2 regions of the Pseudomonas sp. HK3 genome follow, and region 2 is predicted to be linked to the other one. Evidence: predicted binding sites of a transcription regulator. Region 2 holds the regulator's gene; the other holds the start of a gene.
What was found. The regulator LexA, encoded in region 2, represses DNA repair genes until DNA is damaged. The targets are predictions, from matches to a motif close to CTGTNTNNNNANACAG.
Positions count from the first base shown of each region.

Region 1: recN (DNA repair protein RecN) is a predicted target of LexA. The motif match lies at 3,278-3,293, and genes of this name have one in related genera.

Region 1 covers NZ_JBREXD010000001.1:1,943,434-1,960,232, forward strand. The annotation lists one part of gene ACU6U9_RS09105 (IS1182 family transposase) at 1-54, shown strand, start outside; one part of gene ACU6U9_RS09105 (IS1182 family transposase) at 56-1,219, shown strand; gene recN (DNA repair protein RecN) at 1,576-3,273, opposite strand; gene grpE (nucleotide exchange factor GrpE) at 3,387-3,959, shown strand; gene dnaK (molecular chaperone DnaK) at 4,086-6,008, shown strand; gene dnaJ (molecular chaperone DnaJ) at 6,087-7,208, shown strand; gene ACU6U9_RS09130 (methyl-accepting chemotaxis protein) at 8,680-9,291, shown strand; gene ACU6U9_RS09135 (crotonase/enoyl-CoA hydratase family protein) at 9,653-10,309, shown strand; gene dapB (4-hydroxy-tetrahydrodipicolinate reductase) at 10,459-11,265, shown strand; gene ACU6U9_RS09145 (DoxX family protein) at 11,352-11,813, opposite strand; gene ACU6U9_RS09150 (HvfC/BufC family peptide modification chaperone) at 11,876-12,646, opposite strand; gene ACU6U9_RS09155 (DUF692 domain-containing protein) at 12,639-13,577, opposite strand; gene ACU6U9_RS09160 (BufA1 family periplasmic bufferin-type metallophore) at 13,607-13,882, opposite strand; gene ACU6U9_RS09165 (YHS domain-containing (seleno)protein) at 13,910-14,389, opposite strand; gene ACU6U9_RS09170 (cupin domain-containing protein) at 14,596-15,420, shown strand; gene ACU6U9_RS09175 (hypothetical protein) at 15,498-15,863, opposite strand; gene ACU6U9_RS09180 (hypothetical protein) at 16,205-16,543, opposite strand; gene ACU6U9_RS09185 (hypothetical protein) at 16,662-16,799, opposite strand, start outside.
Region 2 covers NZ_JBREXD010000003.1:25,859-42,657, forward strand. The annotation lists gene ACU6U9_RS15405 (methyltransferase family protein) at 1-1, shown strand, start outside; gene ACU6U9_RS15410 (ClbS/DfsB family four-helix bundle protein) at 186-701, shown strand; gene ACU6U9_RS15415 (acetyltransferase) at 782-1,222, shown strand; gene ACU6U9_RS15420 (hypothetical protein) at 1,272-1,562, shown strand; gene ACU6U9_RS15425 (type III PLP-dependent enzyme) at 1,631-2,794, opposite strand; gene ACU6U9_RS15430 (PaaI family thioesterase) at 3,077-3,580, shown strand; gene ACU6U9_RS15435 (PaaI family thioesterase) at 3,582-4,022, shown strand; gene htpG (molecular chaperone HtpG) at 4,353-6,242, shown strand; gene ACU6U9_RS15445 (YfaZ family outer membrane protein) at 6,403-6,954, shown strand; gene ACU6U9_RS15450 (DUF6586 family protein) at 6,957-7,403, shown strand; gene ACU6U9_RS15455 (hypothetical protein) at 7,492-7,740, shown strand; gene lexA (transcriptional repressor LexA) at 7,810-8,412, opposite strand; gene ACU6U9_RS15465 (TetR/AcrR family transcriptional regulator) at 8,589-9,287, shown strand; gene ACU6U9_RS15470 (efflux RND transporter permease subunit) at 9,314-11,665, shown strand; gene ACU6U9_RS15475 (outer membrane lipoprotein-sorting protein) at 11,684-12,469, shown strand; gene ACU6U9_RS15480 (hypothetical protein) at 12,471-13,169, shown strand; gene ACU6U9_RS15485 (hypothetical protein) at 13,138-13,728, shown strand; gene ACU6U9_RS15490 (TetR/AcrR family transcriptional regulator) at 13,902-14,534, shown strand; gene ACU6U9_RS15495 (L,D-transpeptidase family protein) at 14,545-15,042, shown strand; gene nagZ (beta-N-acetylhexosaminidase) at 15,043-16,035, shown strand; gene ACU6U9_RS15505 (mechanosensitive ion channel family protein) at 16,038-16,655, shown strand; gene ACU6U9_RS15510 (mechanosensitive ion channel family protein) at 16,639-16,799, shown strand, end outside.

The DNA.
Region 1 (16,799 bases), on a different contig from region 2:
AAAGACTTTTATAGCCCCAATAACGGCCGACCGGCGTTAGATCCCACTTTGATGATTCAAATTATTATTCATCGGCTATTTATTTGGCGTGCGCAGCGAGCGCCAATTAATCCGCGAGGTTCAGGTTAACGTGGCCTATCGGTGGTTTTTAGGTCTTGGGTTAACCGACAAGATTCCCGATGCCTCCACCTTAAGCCAAAACCGTATTCGACGGTTTAAAGAATCCGATGTCTATCAGCAGATTTTTGATGAAATCGTGCTGCAAGCCATGAAGAAGAAGCTGGTGGGCGGAACCACCCTTTATACCGACTCTACTCATTTGAAAGCCAACGCCAATAAAAACAAGCACATTAAAGTGCAAGCACAAGCTGAACGCCAAGCGTATATGGATGAGCTGGATAAAGCGGTTGAGCAAGACAGGCTAGATCACGGAAAAAAGCCCTTGGCGTCGCGGTCAGAGACGCCCAATAAATCGAGAGACATCAAACAAAGCACCACAGACAAAGACAGTGGCTACATGGTGCGTGATAACAAGCCAAAGGGGTTTTTCTATTTAGACCATCGCACAGTTGATGCACGCTGCAACATCATTACCGACGTACACGTCACAGCGGGTAATGTTCACGACAGTGTCCCGTATCTAGCAAGACTCGACAGACAGGTGCAACGTTTTGGATTTAATCTTCAGCATGTGGGTTTGGATGCTGGGTATTTTACCGCAGCGTTATGCAAAGGCATCGAAGATAGAAACCTTTATGGTGTCATGGGCTACAGACGACCCACGCATAAAAAAGGGTATTTCTACAAAAACCAATACGTTTACGATGAAACACAAGATCTCTACACCTGCCCACAAGGACAGAATGTTTTTTATCGCACCACCACTCGAGAAGGCTATCGCCAATATCATAGCGACGCAAACGCATGCCAACACTGCCCAGACTTAACGCGCTGTACCAACAGTCAAAATCACACAAAAGTGATTACGCGGCATGTTTGGGAAGGCAGCAAGGATAGAATCAACGAACACCGCTTAACAGACAAAGGCAAACTACTTTACGCAAGGCGAAAGGAAACGGTGGAAAGAAGTTTTGCAGATGCCAAACAATTACACGGCTATCGCTACGCGCAATTTCGAGGCAAACACAAAGTGCAAATGCAGTGCTTAATGACGGCCGCTGCGCAAAATATGAAAAAGATCGCATTAATGGCAGCGTAAAGCGCTTTGCATTAAAAATGCCTGTCAGAAAAGCCTTATCAGGCCAAACTAAAGCTCGATAAGTGTGGGTGGAATATTAAATTGAGATATATGAGGTGAGAATAAATTGAGCAAGGAGGCGCTTAAATTGCCCTGAAATGAATAAACCCCAGTGAAAACACTGGGGTTTATCAGCAGTCTGAGCCAGCTATGCTGGCTTTTTTTATGTCTGCTTTATACTCGACAGTGTGTCGATATTAATATTGCCTGCCTTACCCATTCCATTGGGTATTAGCAGGCTACGGCAAGTTTTATGCTGGGGTTGCCGTGTCTCCCATCCTTGGGCTCTCCGTCCACACAGAGTCTTTACCGGCGGCTTATACCTGTGCCGCCATTAACATGTCTTTGGCATGGGCAAGCGTGAGGTCGCTGATCTCTAAGCCTCCCATCATGCGTGCCAGTTCTTGTTGTCTTTGATCGTTATCGAGTTTGCGAATTTGGGTGCGTGTTTGCTGTTTACCGCTCAACTTGTTTACCAGTAAATGCTGGTGAGCAAGTGCCGCTACTTGCGGTTGATGAGTTACACTTATAACTTGTTTTTTGCTGCCCAGTTGTTTGAGTAAGCGACCCATTCTTTCTGCAGTTGCACCGCCGACACCTACGTCAATTTCATCAAATATGAGAGTGTCAGGGCCTTGCTGAATTAAAATTTGCAGTGCCAAACTGATGCGAGACAGCTCACCACCGGACGCCACTTTTTGTAATGGTTGCAAGGACTGCCCAGGGTTAAAGCTAACCAATAATTGAATTTGGTCTGCGCCATACTTTGTCGCTTTGTGAATGGGCTGGTTGTCCACTTCAAATTTAATCTGGGTTTTATCAAGGGCCAGTTGTTTTAATAGCTTCAATAATTCGCTGCGCAGTTTTTCAGCCGCTTTGTTACGTGCTTTGTTTAGCGCGTTGCTGTGCCCACAGAACACGTCCTCTGCTTGCTCTAACGCGATGATTAACTCATCTAGCGACTGGTCTTGCCCTTTTAGTTGAGCAAGGTCTTCGGCCAAGGTGGTGTGCAGTTGGCTTAATTCTTCAGGGCGCACCTTATGCTTGCGAGCAAGTTCATAAATGGCATTTAAGCGCTCCTCTACGTGCAGCAGTTGTTCAGGGCTGACTTCAAAGTTATCAATATAGCTTGCTAATTCATAGGTGGCTTCACCCATTACCACATAGGCTTGATTCAGCAATTCATGTGCGCTGGCAAGAGCGGGGCTGCTATCAATGAGCGGATCAAGCTTTTGCAGGGCTTGCTGTACAGCTTGATAAGCGTCACCTCGGTCATCATCGTTCTGACATAAGTGCAGCGCTTGCTGAGCACTAAGTAAGTGGGTTTCGGCATTGGCCAATCGCTTTTGTTCAGCTTCAAGGCTTTCGACTTCTTCTGCTTGTAGGTCTAGAAGATCAAGTTCTTGAACTTGGTATTCCAGTAGCTGAATACGAGCCAATGATTCATCTGTTTGATTTTGCAGGTGATCAACTCGTGTTTTTAGTGTTTGCCAATGTTGATAACTGCTTTTTACGTCTTTAAGTAAATCGTTATATTGGCCGTAATTGTCCAGTAACTGACGAGGCGCGTCTTTGTGCAATAGCATTTGATGGGCATGCTGCCCGTGAATGTCTAATAGCTGCTGGCCGAGTTCTTTTAATTGTTGCAGCGGTGCTGGGCGGCCGTTGATATAGCCTCGACTGCGGCCTTCGTTGGTAATAATGCGTGATAGTATGAGCTGTTCTTGATCATCAGCCATGTCGTTGTCAACGAGCCAAGCTTGCAGCTTCGGCTTCTGCTTTAACTCAAAGCAGGCATATATCTCAGCTTTATTTGCCCCAGGACGAACATGAGAGCCTTCGGCTTTGCCGCCCGTTGCCAGTGATAATGCATCCAGCATGATGGATTTACCTGCACCGGTTTCGCCGGTAACGGCACTAAAGCCCGACTTTAGGTCGAGTTCTAATGTGTCAACGATGGTGAAATCTTTAATTGAGATATGTGCCAGCATGGTTAATTTTACCTGTATATTCATACATGTGTTTATTTATACAGTAAAAATTGTGTTTGTAAAGTTCTTGAAACTGTTTTTTCCATCCCCATATAGGGCATACATTATTTTTATTGATCTGTGTTTTGGAGAGACGAATGTCTGATCAGGAAAACATCACTCCCGAAGTGGAAAACGAAGAGCAACTGGCGCAAGAGCAAGTTGATGGCCAAGCAATCACTGAAGAAGTGGCTGATGACCTCGTAGCTGAGCTTCAAACCGAAGTGGCTCAACTCAAAGAAGAAGTACTGCGCGCCCAAGCGGAAACCCAAAATGTACGTCGCCGTGCAGAGGGTGACGTAGAGAAAGCGCATAAATTCAGCACCGAGAAGTTTGCTCGCGAGCTACTCAATGTTGTTGATAACTTAGATCGTGCTATGGCCATGAGCCCAGACGATGACGTGGTTAAGCCTTTCCTTGAAGGCATCGAGATGACCCACAAAAGCTTCATTGATACGTTAACGAAGTTCAATGTTGAAGCAATCAACCCAGAGGGTCACCCGTTTGACCCTGAGTTGCATCAAGCTATTTCAATGGTCGATGCGCCAGATGCCGAACCAAATACTGTACTTAATGTTGTACAAAAAGGTTACACCAATCATGGCCGTTTATTACGCCCTGCAATGGTTGTCGTGTCGAAAGCAGCACCAAAAGTAAACGAACAAGCTTAAGATTTTTTACGCATAAAGGCTTGAAATAAAAATAGCCATACCCACATTAGGGTTAAGCAAACGATTAACGCTCACTGAGCAAAGAATAGAGCCAGCGCTCTTACGAATTGAGATTGGAGAAATATTATGGGTAAAATCATTGGTATCGACTTAGGCACCACAAACTCTTGTGTGTCTGTATTGGATGGCGAAAAGACTCGCGTAATTGAAAACGCGGAAGGCGATCGCACAACCCCGTCTATTATTGCATACGCAGAAGACGGCGAAATTTTAGTGGGCCAACCTGCAAAACGTCAGGCAGTAACCAATCCAACGAACACGCTATACGCTATTAAACGTCTTATCGGTCGTCGTTTCGAAGACGACGTTGTACAAAAAGACATTAAAATGGTGCCGTACAAAATCACTAAAGCCGACAATGGCGATGCTTGGGTAGAAGTGAAAGGCGAGAAATACGCGCCACCACAAATTTCTGCTGAAGTGTTGAAGAAAATGAAAAAAACCGCCGAAGATTTCCTAGGCGAAAAAGTAACAGAAGCGGTAATCACGGTTCCTGCATACTTTAACGATGCACAGCGTCAAGCAACAAAAGATGCGGGTAAAATTGCGGGTTTAGAAGTTAAGCGTATTATTAACGAACCAACAGCAGCGGCACTTGCTTATGGCATGGACAAGACTGGCGGCGACCGCACCATCGCAGTATACGACCTAGGTGGCGGTACATTCGATATCTCTATCATCGAAATTGCGGATGTTGACGGCGAAATGCAATTCGAAGTACTTGCGACTAACGGTGACACCTTCTTAGGTGGTGAAGATTTCGATATGCGTTTGATCGAATTCTTAGCGGCTGAGTTTAAGAAAGATTCCGGTATGGATCTAACGGGCGACCCACTTGCTATGCAGCGTCTAAAAGAAGCCGCTGAAAAAGCAAAAGTTGAACTGTCTTCAGCGTCTCAAACCGATGTGAACCTTCCTTACATCACGGCTGATGCCACTGGTCCTAAGCACTTAAATGTAAAAGTGACTCGTGCCAAGCTTGAGTCTTTAGTTGAAGACCTAGTTAAGAACTCGCTTAAGCCTTGTGAAATGGCGCTTAAAGATTCTGGCCTAAGTGCATCTGAAATCGACGAAGTTATCTTGGTTGGTGGTCAGACTCGTATGCCTTTGGTACAAAAATCAGTAACTGATTTCTTCGGTAAAGAGCCACGTAAAGACGTGAACCCTGACGAAGCGGTTGCCATGGGTGCAGCACTTCAAGGTGCCGTACTATCTGGTGATGTTAAAGATGTACTTCTTCTTGACGTAACGCCTCTAACGCTAGGTATTGAAACAATGGGTGGCGTTGCTACTGCATTGATTGAGAAAAACACCACGATTCCAACTAAGAAATCTCAAGTGTTCTCAACGGCTGACGATAATCAGTCTGCTGTCACCATTCACGTGGTACAGGGCGAGCGTAAGCAAGCGGCACAAAATAAATCATTAGGTCGTTTTGACTTATCTGATATTCCATCTGCGCCACGTGGTATGCCACAAATCGAAGTAACGTTTGATATTGATGCCAACGGTATTTTGCATGTGAATGCGAAAGATAAAGCGACAGGCAAAGAACAGTCAATCGTGATTAAAGCGTCTTCTGGTTTGAGCGATGAAGAAATCGAACAAATGGTACAAGACGCCGAAGCAAATGCTGAAGCGGATAAAAAGTTCGAAGAAATGATCACAGTACGTAACACTGCTGATGGCATGGTTCACGCGACTAAGAAAACATTAGAAGAAGCAGGCGACAAAGCCACTGAAGAAGAGAAAACAGCAATTGAAGCGGCTATCGCTGATGTTGAAGAAGCTCTGAAAGGTGACGACAAAGACGCAATCGAAGCGGCTACTGCTAAGTTAACGGAAGCGTCTTCTGGTCTTGCTCAAAAAATGTATGCCGAACAAGCGGCTGCACAACAAGCCGGTGAAGCTGGTGGTGCAGAACAAGAAGCAGGCAAAGACGATGACGTTGTTGATGCTGAATTCGAAGAAGTAAAAGACAACAAGTAATAAAACGCTAGATGGGAGACGGGAGACGCGAAGTAATTTGCGCCTCCCGTCTTGCGTCTCACATCTAACGGAATAACTATGTCAAAACGTGATTTTTACGAAATACTCGGTGTCGATAAAGGCGCGGACGCAAAAGAAGTTAAGCGAGCGTACCGTAAGCTCGCCATGAAGTATCACCCGGATAGAAACCCGGATGATAAAGATGCCGACGCTAAGTTTAAAGAAGCAACCGAAGCGTATGAAATATTAAGTAACCAAGAAAAACGTGGCGCTTATGATCAATATGGCCATGCAGGAGTAGATAGTTCTGCCGGCCAAGGTGGTTTTGGTGGCGGTAACGGAAACTTCAGCGATATTTTCGGTGATGTATTCGGTGATATTTTTGGCGGCGGTGGTGGTCGTGGTGGTCGTAACGGCCCGCAGCGCGGCAGCGATTTAAAATACAATTTAGAGTTAACACTTGAGCAAGCGGTTAAAGGCGCGGAAGTTAAAATTCGCGTACCAACCCTTGTAAATTGTAATACCTGTGACGGTTCTGGTGCGAAAGATGGTTCAAGCCCCGTCACATGTAATACCTGTCATGGTCAAGGCCAAGTGCGTATGCAGCAGGGGTTTTTCTCTGTGCAGCAAGCGTGTCCAACTTGTCATGGTCAGGGTTCTATTATTAAAGATCCGTGTGGCTCATGTCGTGGCCAAGGCGTAAAAGAAGAAACCAAAACCCTTAATGTGAAAGTGCCTGCCGGTGTTGATAACGGCGATCGCATTCGTTTAACGGGTGAAGGTGAAGCAGGCGGCCGTGGTGGCCCAGCTGGCGATTTGTATGTTGAAACGCATATCAAAGCGCATTCTATTTTTGAGCGTGACGGGCGTAATCTGTACTGTGATGTACCAATTAGCATTGCGGATGCTGCACTGGGTGGCGAGATTGAAGTGCCAACATTAGATGGTCGCGTGAACCTTAAAATTCCAGCTGAAACCCAAAGTGGTAAGTTATTCCGCTTGCGTGGTAAAGGTGTGGTGCCAGTACGTGGCGGTGCAACAGGTGATTTATTGTGCCGTGTAATGGTTGAAACGCCAGTGAAACTGACGGAACACCAGAAGAAAATCTTGAAAGAATTTCAAGCCAGTTTGAAAGGCGGCGACAAACATTCGCCAAAAAAGAAAACTTGGTTTGATAATGTGAAAACGTTCTTCGAGTAAAACCTAAGGTTTAATGCTTAGGTGTCATAAAAACCTCAATGTGAAAGCATTGAGGTTTTTTTATGGGCGGCTCAAAGCGGTCATTGAGGCTGAGTATGGTTACTTACATATAATTAAAAAGATTAAGGAATAGGTTTTATACATATGTTTGTTCAATAAGTGGTAATGCTAAATGTTGTGGGGTTTTCTAAACGTTGACTATGCTGATAAATCAAGGTTTGCCATAAAATGGTTATCGACTATGAGTAACGTTTCAGTAAAAGCACGGCATTTTTTGATTTTGATCGCAGTGATTGTTGGCATGGGGCTGTCTGGCTCAATTAATGTGTGGTCATTGAATAAAATGTCTGACATTGAGCGCCTAAGGGCCAGCTATTTTCAATTTGATGCATCTCTACTCATGTTACGCCGACATGAGAAAGACTTCTTATCTAGAAAGGATATGAAGTATGTTGATAAGTTTTCTCAGCAAACACAGCTTAGTCGTGATCTTTTAGCCGAAATTCAGGCCGTCGAAAGTATTTTAGGTTTGCAGCAAGACAAACCACTCGAAGGCTATTTAAATGCGTATGCATCGAGTTTTGAAAAGATCGCCAAACACCAATTAACCATAGGACTTGATTCAACTGACGGGTTATATGGCGAGTTACGTAAATCCATTCACGATGTTGAAGAGCAGGTACAGACGCACCCTGAGTTGCTCGTGGATATACTGATGCTGCGCAGACATGAAAAAGATTTCATGTTGCGTTATGACAATAAATACCTTGATCGTTTTAATCAGACAGTGACGGAGCTAGAGCAGACAATTGAAAGCAAAGGGTTTAGTGCTTTATTACCTGGAGTGAAATCATATCAAGACCACTTTGGTAAGTTGGTCCAAGCTGAGATGTTGAAGGGCTTAGATCACAATGAGGGGTATCGTGGAGAGATGCGACAATCGGCTCATACACTATCCGGCATTTTCAAAGATAAAATAGGCGCTATCTCGGTGTTTATTAGTAATGAATTAGAATCCATGTACTGGGTATCGGCATTATCGCTCATCATTACCGCTATATTTATTGTAACTTTGGTAAGCATTACCAGTCGTTCAATTATTGAAGCCCTTAAGACTTTGATCGCAATGACGTTATCCTTGGTCACAAACGAAGACGATAAAAAAGAAATCCTCAACGCCAGTAATGAATTACAAATACTTGATAACGCGGTGAACTATCTTCACTCAAATTTAGAAACCGCATTCTCTAAATTTAAAGATGCGGCCAGTCGAATTGATAATGTGGCCAAAGAAATGTTGGCAATGACATCTGATGTGCAGCAAGCCACAGAGGATGAACACAAAAAGATAGAGCAATCAGCTGTGGCCATTCATGAGATGAATTTATCAATCCAAGACGTTTCAAAAAGTGCACAAGAGTCGGCTGATTTTGTGAAAGAGGTGAATAACCGTTTAACAAAAAGCACGCAAATGAGTGCTTGTGCTCAAGATGCGATCAGCATTTTACAAAATGAGTTAAATCATGCGGTGTCATCAATCAGCGAATTAGAAAGTGCGAGCCAAGGAACAGAAGCGGTACTGGACTCCATTGAAGACATTGCTTCACAAACAAACTTACTCGCGCTCAATGCCGCGATTGAAGCTGCCAGAGCAGGGGATCAAGGCCGAGGGTTTGCTGTGGTGGCGGATGAGGTGAGGTCATTATCACTGCGTACGGCTAAATCAATCGAAGAAGTACGCCATACCATGCGCCGCTTTCAGACGGTTATTCAAGGAGTGGTGTCAGCCATTCAAGAATCCAATCAAAAAGGTGAAGAAGGCAAAGATCAATCCAGTACGGCACTTACGTTAATGCGTGAGATGGCACAAAGCATGGCAGAGGTGAGCATGATGAATATCCAGATCGCCTCGTCTGTGGAGCAGCAATCAGCGGCGTCATCTGAAATTGACCGTCATATACACAGTATTCAGACGTCTTCAGAAAGCGTGAGAGAGAAAGCAGACCGAACACAGGAAGAGAGTAACAAGCTACGCTCGGTGGTGGATATTATTTCTGAGACCGTTGCCTCTATCAAGCTGTAATCTGTGCTGGGCTTGGATAAGCTCGCAACGAGGTTATTCAAGGTGTCTCGCATGCCTTTGCTTTTGTTGAACGCTTAGCTTGATACTCACCTTGGGTGTCTTGTTATTAGGCTGCATGTAGTAGAGTGCATTTATTAGGCCGAAAAGTCAGGTAAGGTTGCCCTCGCTCGCTCCATTAAACGCTGATCATTGTTTCCCCAAGTATCCAAATTGTTTAAAAAAGTGATACACCTATGCCCTTAGAATGGTTAAGCTAAAACGCTTCGGTCTCTTCTATCTGAAATGATGCATATTCCAGAATATACAAACTTAAAATAGAGACCCTTGTTAATTTATCTAGTTATAAAATAAGAGAGGCCGCATGGATTACCAATTAATAGACAGTGTTGCACAAATTTGTATCGACGATGGTAAGGCGAATGCTTTGAATCATGAGTTCATTGATGCCATGAACGAATCGTTAGATAAAGCTGAGCAAGAAGCAAAGGCCGTTATCATTATTGGCCGTGAAGGTATGTTCTCTGCTGGTTTCGATTTAAAAGCATTAGCAAAGGGCGGGCAACAAGCAACCGACCTGTTGGAAAAAGGTATGGTATTGGCGACACGTATTTACGGGTTTCCGCTACCTGTGATTGCCGCCTGTGAAGGTCATGCAATCGGCATGGGTGCATTTATCTTAATGGCGTCTGATAACCGTATCGGTGCGAATACTGAATATACCGTTAACCTGCCAGAAACGGCCATTGGTATGCCATTTACGCCAGTATTAATGAGCCTGATAAAAGATCGTATTGTGAACACACAGCAAACGATTGCCGTGATTCAATCGAAAAAATACACACCAGCTCAAGCGGTAGGCGCGGGCTTTTTAGATCAACTTGTTGAAAAAGACCAGCTACAGCAAAGCGCAATGGACTTAGCTCAAGAGTTAATTAAGCTACCAAAAGCGTTCTATAAAGCGAATAAGCTTGATCTACGCGGTGATCGACTTAAAGTGATGAAAGACTCTTTAAAGTAATCCCCTAAGTCGTTTTCCCAAAACCCCAGTTTGGCGCTTGGCAAACTGGGGTTTTCTTTATGTGTCATCGTCACAGCCTAAGAGGCGACGGCGTCTAATTTCATGTACAATCCCCAACCAATATAGACACCCAATTTAAGGTCACCCTCATGACTACACGTATTGCCATCATTGGTGCCGCTGGCCGCATGGGCCGCATTTTAATTGAAGCCACCGAACTAGCCGAAGGCGCAAAACTCGGTGCAGGTATTGTTTTACCGGATGACAGTCTAAAAGGCAGTGATGCGGGCGAAATGGCTGGTCTAGGTAAAAAATTAGGCGTAGCGCTTGTGGGCAGTTTAGATGAAGCCGTAAACGATTTTGATGTACTGGTTGATTTCACGTCGCCAGACACAACTATGAGTAATATCGAATTTTGCAAAGCGAACGGTAAAGGCATTGTTATCGGTACAACGGGTTTAACCGATGAACAAAAAGCCACGTTACAAGCGGCTGGCCAGGATATGAAAATCGTATTTGCGCCAAACTATTCAGTGGGTGTGACGTTATGCCTTAACTTACTTCGCATGGCCGCTAAAGTGATGGGTGACGAAAGTGATATCGAAGTGATTGAGATGCACCATAAGCACAAAGTAGATGCGCCATCCGGTACGGCACTGCGTTTAGGTGAAGTGATTGCAGAAACCATGGGTTGGGATCTAAACGAAGTGGCGAACTACGGCCGTGAAGGTCAAACCGGTGCGCGCCCGCATAAAGAGATTGGTTTCCAAACCATTCGTGGCGGTGATGTAGTGGGTGATCACACCGTGATGTTTGCGACAGAAGGCGAGCGTGTTGAAATTACCCATAAAGCGCAAAGCCGTATGACCTTTGCGAAAGGGGCAGTGCGCGCAGCAGCTTGGTTAAAAGCACAAGACAATGGCGTGTATGACATGCAGGATGTTTTAGGGTTTTAAGCGTCACTATCTACATATAGATTGTGCTAGAAAATTCAGCATCCGCTTGGATGTTGAATTTTCTAATCTGTTATTTTCAAAGTCTGTTACTTTAAGAGTCTATTCTTCACTAATCGATCAATAGAAATCATGCCCGGCCCCCAAATAAAAACTTGAGCCAATAACAATCCCCACAGAACGTGTAATGTATAGGCAGCAGGCGCGATCTCTTCCAAGCTAATAACCGCAACGATATTTACAATAAATAAACCCAGTGCTGAAAAGCGCCCTAATAAACCAAATACTAATAATACAGGTAGAATCAATTCACCAGCGGTGCCTAGCCAAGCGGCCACTTCAAAATGAATAAAAGGCACAGAATATTCTTCTTCAAACAAAAAGAGTGTGCTCTCCCAATCTCGCAGTTTAGTTAAACCGGACGCAAAAAATACCCAAGCCACATAAAGTCGTGCAGCTAATAACGCTAATGGCTGAACTTTATTGATCGTATTGGCAATAACGTTATAAAGGCTTGCGATGTTTGAAATGGGTTCGTTATTTATATTCATGATTATGTTCTCTGTTATTAATGTTTAGGTTTGATTCTGGCCTGGGTTTTAAATTCAGTGGTTTAGGTGTGGTGGATATGGGTCATTATGTTTTCTTGAATCGCTTGAGGTAGCCATTGTTCAAATGAAAATGAACGGTTTTTATGACCAAATCTTTCTTCCATTTTGTCTAGCGCACGACCAATCGAAAAGCCATCTAATATTAAATTAAGCCAATATCTTTCTTCGACACGTTGTTCACGAACAAGTGCTTTAAATTGAGGTCGGTACAATAAAACGTTCTGCCCTAAGCCTTCTGCAATTTTCATTTTTGCATGGTTTAAGTATTCATCATTTTCTTTTGGTGATAGTGATGTATTGTTAGCTTGATAGATATCAAATATAGGGTAAGCAGACGCTAGCATGCTAACACTAGGATTAAGTGCAATACTTAGCGTATCAATGTCATGGCGAGTTAATAACGAGATAGAATCAATATTAACGGTAGAGTCTTTTTCTCGACTTAATATATGTAACGAGTAATCCAGTTTTGCAATATCCACAACGTATGGGAAATCATCTAAAGCGGCTGTTTTTGCTAATACACGAGCAAAACCGTTTCCCCATAAGCCCCAATCACCGAGTTTTGGCGGGTCACATAATAATAAGGTTTCAACACATTGTGAAAATAACGACTCTCCAATAAGGGCTTCAACTGTTGGAAAGCTAATCTTTAATGCTCTTGTTGAATTGGCTTTAAGGTTTCTTTTATAAACAGCTAAGCCTTTCTCATCTATTTTTGATGACTCGTGTGAGCCAAAAATGGCACTCATTAATGCTTGTTGTTCATTCATTATTGAAAACCTCATTAGCAATTGAGCGTGCTTTTTTGGCTTCATTTAATAGTGTATTCCAACTGGGTAGATTATTGTCCCATTCTATTAAGGTTGGAATTTTTCCAAAACGTTGAAGTGTAAATTGATAAAGTTGCCAGCCTATGTTGCTAATCGGTTGGCTGTGGTCATCAATGATAAACTCACCGTTATTAACAGGTGTATAACCTGCAAGATGAATTTCACCAATCAAACCTTGCGGTATATTCTCTAGCCAGTCTTGTGCGTACTCTAGTTCACTCTTTGATGAGAAATTATTTGCGTTAACAATTAAATTATTTAAATCAACCAGTAGCCCGCATTGCGTTAGGTCAGTTAATTTCACTAGAAATTCAGTTTCTGATAATGTTGAATTTTCAGGCTGTATATACGCAGACACGTTTTCAATGAGTATCTGGCGCCCAGTTGATTGCTGTAATGCATTAATATTATCAGCCATGGCCATTAATGTTTTTTGATTAAATTCAATGGGAAGTAGATCACCGCCATGGATGATGTCGCCATTTAATTCAGCCCAAGAAAAAGCCGCATGATCGGACATTAAAAATGGATTAACCACTTTAATTAACTCTTTTAACGAATCAAGATAGCCATTGGCCGCATGTGCATAAGAGCCAAGCCCTAAGGCTGTTGAGTGCAGGCTGATAGGGTATCGCTTTGCAATATCCTGAATTAATGCTCGGCTCGCACCACCTTGAGCAAAGAAGTTTTCAGAATGTACTTCGACAAAATCAATAATGTGATTGTTTTCAGGCTGATCGTAAGGTTGAGATAAGACATCAGCATAATGTTGATGCCGTAAACCGACACCAATCATCATTGACTGGTTGGCTTTCTTTTTATGATCATTGTCAGAGCGACTGCGAATATTGCTTGTGTCAATGGAGTCCATAAAAACCTCAACCTTACGATTATTTTGTATTAACGGTTTTCGTTGTAATGTTTTTTAGCGTCTGCTTTTTTCATGCCACCTAATTCTAGGCAGGTCCCTTTCGCAACAATTTTCCATTCGCCAGGATCATTATCAACGGTTGATTGGCCTGCACAGGAATGAGTGCCTGCTAAATTACCACAATCATTTTGGCCAGCCTTAGCTACGCCATAACATTTCTCTTTACCTGCCGCGTGTGCAGGGCCTGCTGTACTGACTGCTAATACAGCCAGTAAAGCAGCATTGGTAATGAGTTTTTTATTCATTACTGAGCTCCTTTACTGATAGATTGATTAATCTTCGCTTAATGCTTCTGCTGTTAGATTTTTGATTTCAGGCCAGTTGTGTTCAGATGTTTTTATGTTTCCAGGTACATCAGTTAGCCATTTCTTTTGTACCGCTTTGTTTAGGTTTAAGTACAACTTGTTGTTATCGATGTACCAAGCCGTCGGGTCAACGGTGAATTTTTTCTCTAGTGCAACACCCATGGCGCAATAACCACCGTACTGAGGGGCATAATATTCTGGGTTTGCACGAAATTTATTACGGTTTTCAGCACTTGAAAATTGATAAATAGCATTGTTATAGGTAGCGGTGTATTTTGAGCTACCTTGAGTTGGCTGACCTTTTGTGAAGTAAGAAACAGTGTCATAACCGCTGATTGCGATATCGTTTTCATCTGCGTTCATATCAATGTTTGCAGCAAATGTTAGGCTGCTTAATACAAGTGTACTAACCGCAAAAGCGGATTTAATTAAATGAGAAAGTTTCATTGTGTTGCTCCATTGCATTTATTTACATAGGTTTTGGTTTAAAAACGTATGCCAGTGACCCGTTCTTGATGAAGGGTGACTTGTGTTTGGCAGTGAGGCTAGATTACGGCTTTATGGGGGCTAAGTGGGATGATATAGTCCAGACTTTGATTCAAATCGTCCAGAAATGTGCGATTTTCAATGTTTTTATGTACCGAGGGCCATAAATGGATCGTTTATCAGAGATTCTTCTTCGCTTTTCTATGAATGCACAGGTCTTTTTTAGTGGCAATATGTGCGGTATTAAACCTTTTGGCTCGAGCGACAATAGCGAAGGCCACCTTCATTTACTTAAATCCGGTAAATTGACCTTAATGGACGATAAGGGTGAAAAGAGAGTATTTGAGCGCCCTACGGTTATTTTTTTTCCTCAAGCGACACATCATCAAATAATGGCGAGTGAGTCCGACCACGCTGAGCTGGTATGCGCCAGTGTTCAATATAAGGACAGCTTTAATAATCCTTTGGCGAGTGCACTCCCTAAGTTTTTATATTTCGATATCGAAGATTCTGATTACCTTGGGCAATCCGCAAGTTGGTTGTTTGAAGAAGCCTTTAATGAGCGTTGCGGGAGGCAACCCATGATAGACCGTTTAAGTGATATCTTTCTGATACAAGTATTAAGACAAGTATTAGAAGATGGCGAGGTTGCACACGGTATGCTTGCGGGCCTTTCTCATCCGCAATTAGCAAATGTCATGATAAAAATTCATGAGCACCCAGAAGAAAATTGGAGCCTTGCCTCGCTGGCTAATATGGCGGCTATGTCACGTTCAAAGTTTTCTGAACTGTTCAAAGAGGTGGTTGGTCAATCCCCGGGTGATTACATAACGGACTGGCGCCTATTTATTGCACAAGGTTTATTACGAAAAAATAAATCAGTTGGTCTAGCGGCCAATGAAGTGGGTTATGAAAATGGTTCAGCACTGGCGAGAGTGTTTCGCAAAAAAACAGGGCTGTCGCCAAAAGAATGGCTGGATAAGTTTAAATAGACAGTTGGGCTAAAAAATAAAAAGCGATCATTCTTTAAAGTAACCACACTTAAAGAATGATCAAATCAATGACAGTATTAAAGATGCTTGGCTAGCAAATCATTAATGGCCAACGCAAACTCGGTTCCTGAATCCTCTTGTAAAAAATGCCCACCCTTTAATGTTTGGTGAGGCATGTTTTTACAACCCGGTACACGACGTTGAAATTCTTTGTCGAAGCCGCGCATGATCGGGTCACCATTACTAAAGAGCGTTAAAAAAGGTTTGTCCCATTTCTCTAGAATATGCCATGCATCGAGATTGGCCTGTGATGCTGGGTCATCAGGTGTGGTGGGCACTAATCGAGAGAACGCGCGAGTACCCACCATTGTTATGTGTTTATTTAACGTAAATGTAATGGAGTGTTTCATATCCGCCATGGCATATTCCATCACCGTATGCATATCCAACAGTACCTTTTGAAATGAATGTGGCCATTGAAACGCTGATTAAAGTGCTTTCAAGGTCAGAATCTTTTGGTATAAAGAAAGCTTTTGTCCCTGCTGTAGAGCATTCAGTTTCTGAACTAGACCAATCACCAGAGCCTTCCATCCAGATGTATGTACCATCTCGCCGTACATCTAGTTGAATTCCTGTAATAGAGCAATTTTTACATACCGAAACAGCATAGGAAGCATTGGAAATAAATAGTGCTATAGCAGTAATTTATAATTTAAAATTCATATTTTTCACATAACGGCTCTCATCATCCCGTATGGGATGCATGAGTTTGTTATATTTTAATTTATTTAGAAACTGAAATCGCAGTTATTGTACAAAGTCCCCAGCCGGCATAATCAGAAGCTACATCGTTCAGGGTGTAATAAACCCTTAGTCTTTTATCAGCCATCTGGGCCGCAAGAAGAGTTGAATAAGCCGCCTTTGCCGAAGCTTCAGATGTAACAGGCATATATGCACCTGTATTCCCATAACAGCCTGGTAATGTATTTGCTTCAAAGTTTACAAATGGAGTACCTGATATTGGCGCATAGATACTAAGGACGCTTGTATCTAAACTTGTTTCCGCAGAAAAAGAATTCATAGATGCAGAAGCTAGTGACAGTAGTAAAATTTTTTTAATCACTTATAAAACCTTTATTAGCTGGTAATACATAACGCCCAATTAACGGGCAAAAAATTGTTTGCTAAAATTGTTGAGGCACGAAACAGCAAACTGTTTTTTGTCCCTGTTTAATTACTTGTTAGGTTTCCCTTTCAATTAACCGTGACATAACATCGGAAACTAATTTACGCCCTTTGTCTGTTACATCATCCACACTCTTGGGGTTTTCTGTTAATAAAAAACCAAACTTCTCTAGATCTCTTCGGAATATAATTCC
Region 2 (16,799 bases):
GCGGTATAGTCTGATTTTAAAAGAGGGTGGCGCACGGGTGTTCCGTCCTTAATTGGCTGTGATGGGTCTTTTAGCTATGAGTTTTGATATGTACAGGATTGGTATTGTTAAGTTTAATGTTATGCCGCTTATTTTAAATAATGATTTCTTGTTATTACCTAAGCGTTATGTGAATGGAGTCAAACTTGACATCAATCCCTCAAAACAAGCAAGAATTAGAGCAGGCTATTGAACTTTCGTTTGATAAAACTCTTGCTGATTATTTAAGTATTCCGAATGAATTGTCACGAGAAATAGGTGTAGAAGGCAATATTAAGGGTGCTGAGGTAAGTGTCTGTGACACACTTGCATATTTAATTGGCTGGGGGCGGTTGGTTCTTAAGTGGCATCGCCTTACTCAGGCTGGTCAACCTGTTGATTTTCCAGAAAAGGGTTATGCATGGAATGAGTTAGGGCTGTTAGCTCAAAGCTTCCATACTGAATACAGTAAGTGGCATTACGCCGATTTGATTACTGAGTTTAAATCAACCATAAACGATATATTATTGCTTGTTCACTCATTGAGTGATCATGATCTTTATCATGTTACTTGGTATGAAAAGTACACATTAGGCCGAATGATGCAATTCAATACGTCCTCACCAATGAAAAATATTCGCACTAAAGTGAGAAAGTTTAAAAAGAGCAATGGCATAAAATAAATATTTACATAGCAAGTGGCTTAAATATTGGTGAATGCTTATTTCCTCTTAGTGATATCTTATGTCTGCTAAAGGTTAATATGAAAATTGATAAGACGACAAAAAATGAATATGAAGATCTGATTGAAATTTGGGAAGCATCTGTTCGCGCGACTCATGACTTTTTAAGTGAAAGCAATATTGCATCGCTTAAGCCATTAATACTTGAACACTATTTTGATGCGGTTGATTTGCGTGTGGCTAGAAATGATGAGCACAAAATTATGGGTTTTATTGGTGTGGCCGCTGAGAATATTGAGATGCTATTCATTTTACCAGATGACAGAAATAAAGGCATTGGCTCGTTATTATTGAACAATGCAATAGCCAATCAATCCGCTAATAAAGTTGACGTAAATGAACAGAACCCAGATGCGGTTGGTTTTTACAAGCATTTAGGTTTTAGTGCGGTTGGCCGTTCACCACTAGATGGGCAAGGTAATCCTTTTCCATTGATTCATATGAAATTACTAGAAACATAGCCAAAATATAAGCAGGAATGAAATTGGCATGTGTTTTTAAGGGAATAATATGAACTTAATAAAATGCCCAGCATGCGGTGAAATAATTGATAATAACGCGATTAAGCGTGGACCTAAGCATAGGAACCCGTTTAAACGCCGCGTGATTCAATGCGATAAATGTAAGGTGGCTTTAAAAGCTTCGCGATTCGCATTTTTATTAGTTTGGTTGCTGTTAGTTTCTGGGCCATTCGCAGTAGTCCGTTTGGATTCGTATGCAATAGCGCTTACAATTGGCGGTGCTTTGATATTGATATTGTTGATGACAGAGGGTTATGCCTTTAATCTTTTAGATGATTAATGACCCTTTTATAATAAAAAAAAGCGGCCCCAAAAGGGCAGCGTTTTTTTTAATTTAATTATTATGAACTAAATGAAGTACGCTTTTAACGGCGGGAAGCCATTGAATTCGATGGCCGAGTAAGTTGTGGTGTAAGCCCCGGTTGAAAACCAGTACATACGATCGCCCATTGCCAAGTTAAGTGGCAGTTCATATTTGTAGTCCTCGTACAAAATATCCGCGCTGTCACAGGTTGGTCCAGCGATGATCACTTCTTCTGTTTCGCCTTGTTTTTCAACGTACACTGGGTACTTGATGGCTTCGTCCATGGTTTCGATTAGGCCGCCAAATTTACCAATGTCAGTGAATACCCAGCGGTTTAAACCGGTGCGGTTTTTACGGCTGATTAATACTACTTCACTCACTAAGACACCTGCGTTAGCGATTAATGAGCGACCTGGTTCCAGAATGATTTCTGGGAAGTTATCGTCAAAGTCTTCGCTCAAGAAACGGGTGATTTCTTTTGAGTAAGTTTTTAAGTCGTTTGTTCGGCTCATGTAGTTAGCCGGAAAACCACCAACCAAGTTTGCCATTTTAAGCTGAATGCCGTGCTCTTCTTGTAAGCGCTCGAAGATCCATTTTACTTTAGCAATGGCTGAATCCCATGCACCAATGTCACGCTGTTGTGAGCCCACATGAAACGAAATACCGTAAGGCACTAAGCCAAGTTCCTTTGCTAATACGCAAAGGTCGAGTGCCATGTCAGTTTGGCAGCCAAATTTACGCGACAGCGGCCAGTCTGCGGTTTGTGAACCTTCGGTTAAAATGCGCACAAATACGCGTGCACCCGGTGCAGCTTGGGCAATGTTACGTAAGTCGGCTTCTGAGTCAGTGGCGAACAAATCAACCCCTTTCTCATGGAAGTAGCGGACGTCTTTCGCTTTTTTGATGGTATTGCCGTAGCTAATATGATCACCTTTCACACCAATAGACAGCACTTTGTCGAGCTCATAACGTGAGGCCACGTCAAAGTTACAACCGCGATCATCCAAAATTCTTAATAGCGCTTCAGCGGGGTTGGCTTTAATTGCGTAGTAAGTTTTTGCATAAGGAAAGCACGCCATTAATTCATCTAGTTGGCGAGCAAACATCGCGGTGTCGATCACTAAACAAGGTGTGTCTAGTGTGTCAGCGTGCTTTTTAATGCGTTCGAAGGTATCGCCTTCGTAGTAGTCCTTAGGTTGAATCTGCATCAGTGTGTGATGCTCCTACTGGGTTAAATTTAATGAGTGTTCATTGATGGGTGTGAAAGTGCGGAATATAGGCTGATTGTGCGTGCAGTACAGCGATAAATTATTGCCTTTAAGATTACAATTTTTAATCAAAGTGGCTTTGGTTTGATAAATGCGCTCATATTGATGGGCTTAATGTGACATTAGGGCCTGCTGCCTACAATGTTGGCGCATTTTGTTGTATAAACCGCGGCAAATATTCAGTCTATTCTTAGAATATCTAATTAACTTATTGAGAGAGCCATGAGCGAGAGCAACCCATATTTAGGTCGTGCCCAGCGTTTTGTTGGTTTGTTAAAGCATTGCCAGGTGTTAGGCATGCAAATAAAAGAGGCGAGCAAAGAAAGCCTTACCATTGAGCTGCCTTATAATGAGCAGCATGTGGGCAACCCATCCACGGGGGTGATTCACGGTGGTGTACTGACCACATTAATGGATACCGCCTGCGGCACCATGGTGATCAATGCATTGCCAGAGTTTGAGCTGTGCCCAACGTTAGATCTGCGTGTTGATTACGTGCGCGCGGCGGAGCCGAAAAAGTCTATTTTTGCGTTTGCCGAAGCATACCGTGTGAGCCGTCATGTGGTGTTTACCCGTTGCACGGTGCATCAAGGTGATGTGAATGAACCTGTGGCCAATTGTGTGGGCACGTTCATGCGTATTGGCTCTCACTTATCACCACCTGATTTTAAAAATGCCGTTTTAGGTGCCAGTCTGCTGGATGCTAAGCAGGGGGCAGGGAAATAATATGTCGAATTTTAAAGCACTTTTACAAGCCGCCCACGAAGGTGGTGATTATAAACCTGTGGTCGATGCGATTCCGTATGCCCAGTTGATCGGCATTGATTTTCAGCGCTTTGGCAATGATGTGATTTTTAAACTACCCGATAACCCGAGCAATATCGGCAACCCAATTTTGCCTGCTGTGCATGGTGGTGTCGTGGGCGGCTTTATGGAGATGTCGGCAGCGATTCATTTATTAATGATGCTGGACACACCAGCCATGCCGAAGATCGTGGATTTCTCATTGGACTATTTACGCGCTGTACGCGGTGGTCGAGATACTTTCGCCGAGTGCCAAGTCATTCGTCAAGGTTCCCGTGTGGCTAATGTGATCATCAATGCTTGGCAGACAAAACGTGAAGAAGCCGTTGCCACGGCCCGTGCGCACTTTTTATTGGCACCTTAGGGGATTAACTGGCTTTGGCGTCATGCGTTTTTCAGGCTTGCTTTAATGCAAGGTAGTGGCAGTGTGGTCGGTGAGCTTATAAGTGTATTGAATATTGCTGGTGGCAAGTGTGAGATTGCGGGTTCCGCTGGTTTATTCAGCTCATAACTGAGCGATTGCGCGTGCATACTCCGCATGGTGTATGCATAACATACAGCTTATTAACAACTTATCGGCAGACGGCCTTTAAACAGGTGATTCTCACCTTCATTGAAAAAATCCCCTTGAATTCCAAATTCCTGCCCATATATAAGTCCCTCAGCGTTTTTTTATAAAGGACAGTGAGGCTTTATGACAACAGCTCAAAAAGAAACCTTAGGCTTTCAAACCGAAGTGAAGCAAATGCTTCATTTAATGATTCACTCTCTATATTCCAACAAAGAGATCTTCCTACGTGAATTAATTTCGAATGCATCGGATGCCTGCGATAAGCTGCGCTTCGAAGCGTTAAATGATGATAGCTTGTTCGAAAGCGACCCAGAGATCAAAGTGAGCATTCAGTTTGACGCAGAAGCCAATACGGTTTCTATTTCAGATAACGGCATTGGTATGAATCGTGATGAGGTCATCGAGAACCTAGGTACGATTGCGAAATCAGGTACGTCTGCGTTTTTAGAAAAATTATCAGGCGACGAGAAAAAAGATGCAAACATGATTGGCCAATTTGGTGTGGGCTTTTATAGCTCGTTCATTGTGGCGGATAAAGTAGAAGTATTGACTCGTCGTGCAGGTAGCGATACAAAAGAGGCGGTTCTTTGGACGTCAGCCGGTGAGGGTGACTTCACGATAGAAGCCACTGAAAAAGCCGGTCGTGGTACGCAAATTACGTTGCACTTAAAAGCCGATGAAAAAGAGTTCGCAGATGGTTTCCGCCTGCGTAATCTTGTTAAAAAATATTCAGATCATATTGCTGTGCCTGTGCAAATGATTAAAGAGCATACTGGTGAAGACGAAGCCCCTGCTGAAGACGAGTGGGAAGCGGTAAACAGTGCCAAAGCGCTTTGGGTACGTAGCAAGTCTGATGTTAAAGACGAAGAATACCAAGAGTTCTACAAGCACATTGCACATGACTATGAAGACTCATTAACGTGGTCTCATAACAAGGTAGAAGGCAAACTTGAGTACACCAGTTTGTTGTATGTGCCTAAGCGTCCACCGTTTGATCTATGGAACCGTGAAGGCAACCGTGGTTTAAAATTGTACGTTCAGCGCGTCTTTATCATGGACGATGCAGAGCAGTTCCTACCACCTTACTTGCGTTTCATTAAAGGTGTGGTTGACAGTAATGACTTACCGCTTAACGTAAGCCGTGAAATACTACAAGAAAATGCCAGCATTACGTCAATGCGTACTGCGCTGACAAAACGTATTTTAGACATGCTGAAAAAGCTGGCTAAAAAAGACCCAGAGCAATACCAAACATTTTGGGATGGGTTTGGCCAAGTGCTTAAAGAAGGCCCAGCAGATGATTTCGCCAACAAAGAAAAAATTGCTGAGCTATTCCGCTTTATGTCAACTAAAGGCGAAGACGACAAGCAATCGGTATCACTAGATACTTACCTTGAGCGTGCAGACGATAGCCAAGATAAAATTTATTACCTAACAGCTGAAAACTATTTAACGGCTTCACGTAGCCCGCATTTAGAAGTGTTCCGTAAAAAAGGTCTTGAAGTTCTATTGTTAACCGATCGCGTTGATGAGTGGATGATCTCTCACCTAAGTGAATTCAAAGGCAAAACCTTTGAAGACATTACTAAAGGTGATCTAGCATTAGACGACACCGATAAAGCGGAACAAGAAAAAGCTGAAAAAGAAAACGAAAGCCTAATTGGTCGTATTAAAACCACCCTAGGCGATAAAGTTGAAGATGTACGTATTTCAACTCGTTTGACTGAATCGGCTGCGTGCTTAGTGGTGGGTAAAGATGATATGGGCATGCAAATGCGCCGTATGATGGAAGCCGCCGGCCAAGCATTACCAGAAGCTAAGCGTGTGCTTGAAATAAATACTGAGCACCCATTGATTGTGAAAATGGATAAACAAAGTGATGAAGCCCGCTTTGCTGAAATGGCAGATATCATTTATGAGCAGTCGCAACTAGCAGAAGGTAGCCAGTTGCAGGATCCGGCAGGTTATGTGGATCGCATCAATAAACTATTAGTTGGTTTACTAGACGACTAAGCATTGATGGCCTGAAGAATGGCTCGCAGAGGAAATTCTGTGAGCCATTTTTTTTGTTTCAAATCAGCCTACTAGTACGCAATCGACGACTAGGTTTATGCTTTGTCATGTCGTATCATAGCGCCATCTTTCATTTACAAATTTATAATAAAGGTGATTCATGAAATTGCTGCGCCTATTGGCCCCAATCTGTTTATTGATGAGTTCAACGGTTTATGCCGGAGGCACGCTGGATTTAAGTATTAATGACAGCATGGCGGGTCTTGATTATGACGCCACGCGTATGGGTAGCCCTATGCATGTTTCCGCTGGTTTTTTACACCATGAAGATGACGGCGATTTAGTGTCTCTTGGTTTAAATGCAGTTGACGTTCGTAGCCAGCAAAGCAGTTTGCGCATTGGTGTAGGCGGTAAGTTTTACGGTTATTTCACCGATGCCAATGACAGTGGTGCATTGGCCATTGGTGGTTTTGCGCGCTATATGCCACCTGAACTAAACGGTTTGGGTTTTGGCGGCCATTTATATTATGCGCCAAGCGTGTTGTCTTTCTCGACGACTGAGAACCTAATTGATGTGGGTGCCCGTGTCGAGTTCATGCTGCTGCCAACTGCGATGGTGTATTTGGGCTACCGCTTTGTTGAAGCGGATGATGAAAAGGGTGACATTGACGTTGTGAATGCGGGCCATTTTGGCTTACGCATCAACTTTTAATCATGAGCCCAGTTAGCCGTACCAATCAGGTGGTGTTCTTTGCTCGCTCTTGCTTAAAGCAAGCTGAGCAAAGCGCTGACCAAGAGAAGCGCCAGCAAGAAGAAGCTGCGTTGTCGCATCTCTACGCTGGTTTGATGTCTTTCTCTAATGAGCTTGTCGCTCAATATCGATTACCGCCTTTTGGTACGTTGGCTGAGCTATTTGCCCGTAAAGAACTGCCGGCTGAACTGTATGAATTGAGCCTTTTAAGCCAAGAGCCAAACAGTTGGTTGGCGGCATTATTGACGCAATATAACCGGATGTTGCTGACAGGCTTTGATGAAAGCGCGGTGGTACAGTCTGTACAATTAATTACAACCCAGTCTGACTATGTTGACTTATTGCGTAACTGGTTGATTGAATTAGAAAAAACCATTCAGCGTATGCGTTTGCACTATCAAGAAAACTAATTGCTGATTTTTTAGGCGTTGGAGTGCTTGTTTTGCAGTGATATACTCCGCACCCTTTATATCGTGTCACCAAGTTTCGAGAGTTATTATGGCTGCTGTATTTGAAATTGTAGAATTAGACGATGGCGACATTGCGCTAAAACGTAGCGATGGTGAAGGCGAGCCATTAGTACGCATTACCTTTTCGGGTGATGCGAAAGACAGCTTCCCTGAGCAACATGTCGAAATTGCGAAAGCAATGATTGAAGCGGGTGTGCGTAAAGTAGGTGAGCTAAGTGGTGTGCATGTTGAAGATACATCCGCCATTGCCGATTATGAAGAGCGTATTTTTCATTAAATAGCCCGTTTTCAGAGCAAAAAAACGCTGCCCATGCAGCGTTTTTTTATGCCTAGTGTTTAGGGTAGGCTAGTGCATATGTCGGCGAATAACCCCAACATAGAGGCCTTCAATCTCTAAAGATTCTGTTTGCAGGTCAATGACAATTGGTTGAAAGTCTTGATTCTCAGGCAGTAATTGCACGATGTGTTTGTCTTTTTGAAAACGCTTAACGGTTACTTCTTCACCTACACGGGCCACAACAATCTGGCCATTGCTGGCTTGGTTAGTTTTGTGCACGGCAATTAAGTCGCCATCCATAATGCCAATTTCTTTCATGCTCTCGCCATGCACTTCAAGTAAAAAGTCTGCACTTGGTTTAAAAAACTCTCTTGGTAATTCAACATAACGCTCGACATGTTCTTGCGCCAATATAGGTTCGCCTGCTGCGACACGACCAATAAGTGGGATGCCACTTTGATCTTCTGCTAAGCGAATGCCGCGGCTAGCACCGGGTGTCATTTCAATTGCGCCTTTACGTGCAAGTGCTTTTAAGTGTTCTTCAGCGGCGTTAGGGCTTTTAAATCCCAACTCTTTTGCAATCTCTGCGCGTGTAGGGGGAAAGCCGGTTGTCTCAATGGATTGTTTAATTAAATTCAATACTTCTTGCTGGCGAGCGGTAAGTTTGATCATTATGGCTTCTTATCTGTTTTTATATACATATTGTGATTATATACAGTACTGTACATGTGTAAAGTATTCAAAAATAGTTTAATGATTAACAGTTGACCTTATTGGCTAATATCTTTAAATTTGACGTCGCGTCAAAAAATGACAGCGTGTCAAAAAATAATAAAAGTGACAATCAATTGAAATCAGTACAAGCAATAAGCCATAAAGATCAAATGCGTATGGAACGTGAAGAATTAATTCTTCAGGTGGCTTTGTCGTTACTAAAAAGAGATGGGTTTCATGGTTTAAACATGCAAGCGATTGCTAATCAAACCGATTACTCAAAAGGAACCATCTATCAACACTTTAGTTGTAAAGAAGATGTACTTGCGAAATTAGTGATTCGCTGTGGTGAGCGCTTAATCTCGCTCATAGATATTGCACTTAATAATAGTGCAGGCTTGCGCCATAAAGTGGTGATGGTGAGTTGGGCATTTTTTATTAACGCTGAACAAGAATCAGAAACAGCGGGTCTGGTGTCTATGGTGAAATCCCCCGAATTCCAGAAAAAAGTCACCGAGTCACATCAACACGCTATTTCAATCATTGATCAAAATATTTTGTCCCGTGTGATTGGCCTTTTTACGGATCAAACTGATATCAGTGCCGATAAAATTAAAGTGGGTGCGTTTGGTTGGTGGGCCATGAAATGGGGAGTACAAGATGTACTGGCCAACGACTGGGAAATGTCAAAATTCGGCTTTGACGATCCCAAGCATTATTTTTTTGAATCTTTACATATTTTTTTAGATGGTCTTGGTGCTAAGCGAGACGATGTTAGTCATGATTTTGCAATGGTTCAGGCACAAGCTAAACAAATCTTTTACGTTAAATAATACAAATATAACAATAAGGAAATCACATGATTGAAAAAATAACCTGGTGGCTTGTTCGTCACCCTTGGGCGGTTGTGTTGTCCGCCATTTTGCTGGTTGGTGCCAGTGGCTATGGTGCGAAAAATATCAAATTAAATGCCGATTATCGCGCATTTTTCAGTAGTGATAATCCGCATTTACAAGCTTTTGAAGATTTGCAAGACCAATACAATAAAGTTGATAATATCCTCATTGCCATGGTGCCTAAAGATGGTGAAGTCTTTAATACCCGCATTCTGACATTAGTCGAAGAACTGACCGAAGAATCATGGCAGGTGCCTTATAGTCGTCGAGTTGATTCGATTTCGAACTTTCAGCATACCTATGCTGAAGAAGACGACATGATCGTTGAAAGTTTATTTGAATATTCGGCTGATTTATCCCCAGAAGAGATTCAAGCGAAAAAAGCGGTTGCCTTAATAGACCCAATATTAGCCGGTAATCTTATTGCGTATGACGGTAAAGCAACGGGTATTAATATTACCATTAACTTACCCGGTATTAATCAAGCACAAGAAGTGCCTGAAGTAGTGGGTTTTGTGCGAGAAATGGTGGCCAAATATGAAGAAGCCTACCCAGAGGTGGGCTTTTATTTGACTGGCGTAACCATGACCAATAACGCATTTCCTGAAGCCAGTGCGCAAGATATTAAGCAGCTTTACCCTATTATGATTTTACTCATTTTAGTGTTGTTGTTTTTCTCTTTAAAAGGCATGTGGGGCACATTGGCAACGTTTAGCATTGTTGTGTTTTCTAGTGCCGTTGCAATGGGTTTATTCGGCTGGCCTGGTCCTGAAGTGACGCCAACCACATTGTCGGCGCCGGTGATGATCATGACACTTGCCATTGCCGATTGTATTCATATTTTGATGAGCTATTACCATGGCATAGCCAAAGGCGAATCGAAGCAAGCGGCAATGGTAGAAAGCATTCGTATTAACTTTCAACCTGTTTTACTGACGAGTGTGACCACGGCTATTGGCTTTTTGACGCTTAATTTCTCTGATGCACCGCCATTTCATGATTTAGGCAATATTGTGTGTATTGGTGTGTTAGCGGCGTTTGTTTTAGCGGTTATCTTTTTACCTGCGTTAATGATGTTGCTGCCATCTAAAAGAGTATCTGAATCATTCAATGAAAATAAAAAAATGCAGATGATTTCGGATTTTGTGATTAAAAATTATCGTGCGCTGTTGGTTGGTTTTTCAATTGTGATTGTGGTGTTAATTGCACTGATTCCGCTGAATGAGCTAGATGATAATACGATTGAATATTTTGATTGGAGCATCAAGTTTAGAAGCGACAGTGAAATGATCTCCGACACCTTGACTGGTGTACAAAGTATGAACTACTCACTGAAAGCCGATGGTGAAATGGGTGTCATTGATCCTGATTATTTGAATACGATTGATGCGTTTGCTGATTTTTTACGTACCCAGCCTGAAGTGCGTCACGTGAATAGCTTTAGTGATGTGATGAAGCGTTTAAACAAAAATATGAACGCGGATGATGAAGCCTATTATAAAGTCCCAGATGATCGTCAACTGGCTGCGCAATATATGCTGCTATATGAACTTTCTTTACCTTATGGTTTAGATCTGACCAACCAAGTAAACGGTAATAAATCAGCAAGTCGTATAACGGTACAAATTGACAAAATTACAGCTCAAGAAATTATTTCTTTGGATCATCGTGCGGTTGCATGGTTAGAAGAAAACGCACCGTCATATATGGTGACAGAGGGTGCCAGTACCGCCGTGATGTTTGCACATATAACCGAACGTAACATCAAAAGTATGATTGGTGGTGTTGTGGGCGCGTTATTCTTGATCTCATTTATTATTATGTTGGCAATTAAATCAGTGAAGCTTGGCTTTATTAGCTTGATCCCTAATTTAGTACCAGCAGGAATGGGCTTTGGGCTTTGGGCGGTATTCGATGGGCAAGTGGGTTTGGGCTTATCGGTAGTGATGGGTGTGACCTTGGGGATTGTGGTTGACGATACCGTTCACTTCATGACGAAATATGTGCGCGCTAAGCGAGAGCTTGGGTTAAAAACAGAAGCGGCAATCGAGTATGCCTTCCATACCGTGGGTGTTGCGTTAACGGCGACCACGATTGTTTTGTGTGCTGGCTTTATGGTGCTGGCGTTATCGCCATTCGCGATCAATACACACATGGGTATCATGAGTGCGTTAACCATCGGGTTGGCCTTAATTGTTGATTTCTTTTTCTTACCCCCTTTGCTGCTAAAGCTGGATAAAGATGACAATGAAGATAGTACTAATGGTTCGAGCGAAATTGCGTCACCTGATCATAAAATTAAAGTTCAAGCATAATAAATAAGGAGTTTTAAGATGATGAAATACCTCTTAGTAACAGTGTTGTTAACCCTGTTTAATGTATCTGTTTTAGCACAGACCCCAGAAGAAAAAGGTTTGGCGATTGCGGTTGAGGCTGATAAACGCGATGAAGGATTTGCGGATACGCAAGTCGAATTGAAAATGGTGTTGGTTGACAGCAAGGGCGATGAAGCACCGCGTGATATGCGTGTAAAAACACTAGAAGGTGTTGGTGAAGAGGGCGATAAATCACTCATGATTTTTGATACGCCAATTGACCAAAAAGGTGTGGCTATGTTGACCTACACCCACAAAGAAAAATCAGATGACCAATGGTTGTATTTGCCTGCGCTTAAGCGTGTGAAAAAAATATCGAGCAAAAATAAATCGGGCCCGTTTGTCGGCAGTGAATTTGCCTTCGAAGACATTAGTTCACAGGAAATAGAAAAATATACCTATAAGCACCTACGTGACGAAACGTTTGATGGCAAAGATTGCTTTGTGGTTGAACGTATTCCAACGGATAAATATTCAGGTTACACCAAGCAAATAGCTTGGATTGATAAAGCGGAATATCGTGCGTTAAAAATCGAGTTTTATGATCGTAAAAAAAGCTTGCTAAAAACATTAGAAAATAAAGACTACACGCTGTACTTAGAAAAATTCTGGCGCCCAGCTCTAAGCGTGATGAAAAATCATCAAACGGGTAAAGGCACTCGCTTAGAATACAAAGGCTATGAATTTAAAGTTGGCTTGAATGACAGAGAATTTACCAAAAATAGCTTAAAACGAGCTAAGTAATATGAAGGGTTATTCTTTATTAGCGAGTTTTGTACTGCTAACGAACGCGGCTCAGGCTGAGTTAAGCGTGACGACTCAGGTTGATTATGAGGTGTCTGGTTACTTTGCAGATAGCCAGAGCAGCGACAATGATACTCGTATCAATAACTCGGTCGCATTGCGCACCGAGTTATATAAAGCGTTTGAAAATGATCACTCCGTGACGTTTAAACCGTTTTATCGCTTTGATGAAACAGATGATGAGCGTACACATGGTGATATTCGCGAATTGATCTGGCATAAAGTCGCTGACGAATACGAACTTAAAGCGGGTATTGGTAAGGTATTCTGGGGTGTGACTGAGTCACAACATCTAGTGGATATTATTAACCAAACTGATGCGGTTGAAAGTTTAGATGGCGAAGAAAAACTGGGCCAGCCCATGGTGCAGTTACTGCTTGAGCGGGACTGGGGGAATTTGGATTTATTTGTGTTGCCGTATCATCGTGAGCGTACGTTTGTCGGCGAAGACGGGCGATTAGGCCTTGGGCAAAATTATGCAGATGCGCAATACGAAAGTTCAGATGAAGAAAACCATGTAGATGTTGCTGCGCGTTTTTATACGTACATTGATGAGTTCGAATACGCGGTATCGGTATTTCATGGAACCAGTCGTGAGGCGTCCCTCGGTGTCGATGGGGTCAAATCCTCTTGCTCCTGAGGTGTTGCCTTATTACGCTCAAATCACTCAGCTTGGTCTTGAAATGCAGTACCTAACAGAAGGTTGGGCCTGGAAGTTTGAAGGTGTATTACGGGATGGCATGCCAGAAAATGACATGCTTACACCAGCTGGTAAGTGGCCTGTGTTTTATAATGGCATGAACTTAGCGATTGGCGATGACGAGCAATACTTTGCTACAACCGCGGGATTTGAATATACCCAAGTAGGTATTTTTGATACGCGAATTGAGCTTGGCTGGGTGGTTGAGCACTTGTATGACTCTCGTCAAGATGAGGCCAGTGCAGGGGCCTTTGAACATGATGTATTGTTGGCGACCCGTTGGGCGGCTAACGATGCGGCATCTTCTACGCTGTTGGCAGGTATTTTGGTTGATTATGAGTATGGTGATTATAGTTTGAGTATCGAAGGGGATACGCGGGTGTTGAATAACATGACGTTATCAATTGAGGCTCGTGTGTTTGCGCCTAAGGACGACAATCCTTTATGGGGTTTTCGTGATGAGGACTTCATAAAGTTAACCATGTCTTATTATTTGTAAGAACCTGTTTTTAGTCAGACTTTTCTTTTGGGCTCATTGGAGCCCATTTTTTATTGTGTATGTGCTATAAAGTGTGAGGCAATGTGCTGAAAAAGCAGTGTGTTGGCTTGATTACTTGACATGATTTTGAGTTAAACGTATGTTTCAAACAGTTGTTTGTTTGGGTTTACACCATGGCACAAGTTGATACGGTTACACGGATTTTAGACGCGGCAGAAGAGTTGTTTGCAGAACATGGTTTTGCAGAAACGTCTTTGCGTACCATAACGGCTCGTGCTGATGTGAATTTGGCCGCGGTCAATTACCACTTTGGCTCAAAGAAAGCTCTTATTCAGGCCGTATTTGCTCGCTTTTTAGGCCCGTTCTATAAGCTGGTTGAGTCCAGTCTTGATGCCCATGAGCAACAACACCCAGATACGATTCTATCGATTGAAGATATTTTACGCTTCGTTGCACGGGCTATGGCCAGTGTGACGCAAGGTGATCGCAGTCGTTTGGCTATTTTTATGCGTTTATTGGGCTTGGCTTATAATCAGGGGCAGGGGCATTTACGTAAATTCTTGCAGACGGAATATCGCAGTTTATTCCGACGCGTCATGTCACTTATCACCAAGGCTACACCTGATCTGCAACCAGTAGAGCGTTTTTGGCGTTTTCACTTTATGCTTGGCTCCGCAGCATTTACCTTATCGAGCATGGAAAACTTGCGTGCCATTGTTGAGCATGATTTCGATACTAAATGCACAGAAGAAGAAGTCGTTGGCTATCTCTTGCCTTTCCTTGCGGCAGGTATTCGGGCAAAGTAAGCATCAAACTTTGCTAGCGAGTAATCCAGTGCGTTATTTGCACATTTCAATTCATAATCAAACATTATCGGCATTCGAAGATCAGCAAAAGATCTTCGAATTTTCCGTGTCTACGGCTTTAAATGGTGCCGGGTGTGATGAGGGCTCAGGCAAAACACCGGTTGGGCCGCATTATATTCGTGCAAAAATTGGTGAAGCTCAGCCGACTAATTCTGTTTTTATTGGGCGTCGTACCACTGGCGAAATTTACTCCCCGCTATTAGCAGAACAGTTCCCTAAACGAGATTGGATATTATCGCGTATTTTGTGGCTGTGTGGTCGTGAGGTGGGTAAAAATCGATTGGGGTCGGTTGATTCAATGGCTCGGTATATTTATATTCATGGCACGCCTGATAGTGAGCCAATGGGCGTGGCAAAAAGCCATGGTTGCGTTCGTATGCGAAATTGCGATGTTATTACGTTATTTGATTGGGTGCCGATCGGTTGCCCAGTGATGATCGAGGTGTAAATGCAAGTAACATTCATAACAGATGTGCAGTCATCAGCGCTATCTGATGAAGAAAGGCAGTGGCTCAAGCATCGCTTTTTAGGTGGCATTATTTTATTTACTCGCCACTTTCAAAGCCGTGATCAATTAGCCGCGTTAGTTAAAGAAATTAAAACGATTAACCCTCGGTTATTGATTACGGTTGATCATGAAGGGGGAAGGGTTCAGCGTTTTCGTGAGGGCTTTACGCATGTCCCGGCTATGGGGAGAATTGGCGCTCTGTATTCGCATGACCCTGATAAAGCGGTTGCGTTAGCAAAGTCAGCGGCCATTGTTTTAGCGTATGAATTACAAGAAGTTGGCATCGACCTCACATATGCGCCCGTATTAGATATTAATTATGATCGCAATAATGTTATTGGTGACAGAGGTTTTTGCGCGGATAAAAATGTGATTAAAATTCTAGCGGCCAGCTTTATGTCTGGTTTAAAAGAAATGGATTTTGCCGTCGTAGCAAAGCATTTTCCGGGGCACGGTTGGGTTAATTTAGATAGCCATGTTGCGTGTCCGATTGATGAGCGCAGTTTTACAGAAATTGAACAGCAAGACTTAGAACCGTTTAAGCAGTTACTACCCGCTATTGACTGGATGATGCCTGCGCATGTGGTGTATGAAAGCGTTGACAGTGAGCCTGCGGGTTTTTCACAGGTGTGGCTCAAAGATATTTTAAGGAAAAAAATGGGGTTTGAAGGGCGTATCGTCAGCGATGATTTAAGTATGGCGGGTGCGGCAGTAAAAGGTGATTATCAGCAGCGTGCGTTGGCAGCGGTTAACGCGGGTTGCGATATTTTATTGGCGTGTAATCATGCTGAGGCCTCCATTGAAATTTTGAAAGGGTTAGAAGCTTTAAGTGTGGAACCTTTTAGCTTAGAGGCTTACAAACCTATCGCATCTTTAAACGAAAATAAGCAGGCATATATGCATGCTTTAGCATTGTTAGCAGAATTGGATTAAATATGTTGGAAATGTTGGATATTAAAAATTGGATGGACTTACTAGAAATCTGGTGGGTGCAAGCCTTAGTGGGGTCATTGGTCGGTGGTATTGTATATATTGTGGCCAAGGTGATTGTTGGTCAGCTGAAGAGAAAGGCCAGCAAGACCCGTAATTTATTTGACGATGCCGTTACCGGCGCACTTGAGGCGCCGGTTCATTACGGTATTTTAACGTGCATCCTTATTTACGTGCTGTGCATTATTCAAATGGAGTTTGAAGTTAAGTTATTGCCTAAGGCAAGCCATTTATATGTAATTGTGCTGTCTGTATTCTTTTCATGGTTTGTCATGCGGTTAATTCGGATACGTGAAGATCAAATTTTAAAAGGTGACGTAAAAACCAAGGCAGACAAGACAACGATTACAGCAATTTTTAAATTGCTGCGCATTTCTGTTATTACCATTACATGTTTGGTTGTGTTTCAAACGCTGGGTTTGTCGGTTAGCGGTATTATTGCATTTGGTGGTGTGGGCGGTGCGGCTATTGCGTTTTCAGCAAAAGATTTATTGGCTAACTTTTTTGGTGGATTAATGGTTTATTTGGATAAGCCATTTGCGGTAGGTGACTGGGGTTCGTAGTCCTGATCGTAATATCGAAGGCACAGTTGAGAACATTGGCTGGCGCGTAACCCGAATTCGTACATTTGATAAGCGACCTTTGTATGTTCCTAATTCAGTGTTTACACAAGTGAGCATTGAAAACCCATCTCGAATGAGTCATCG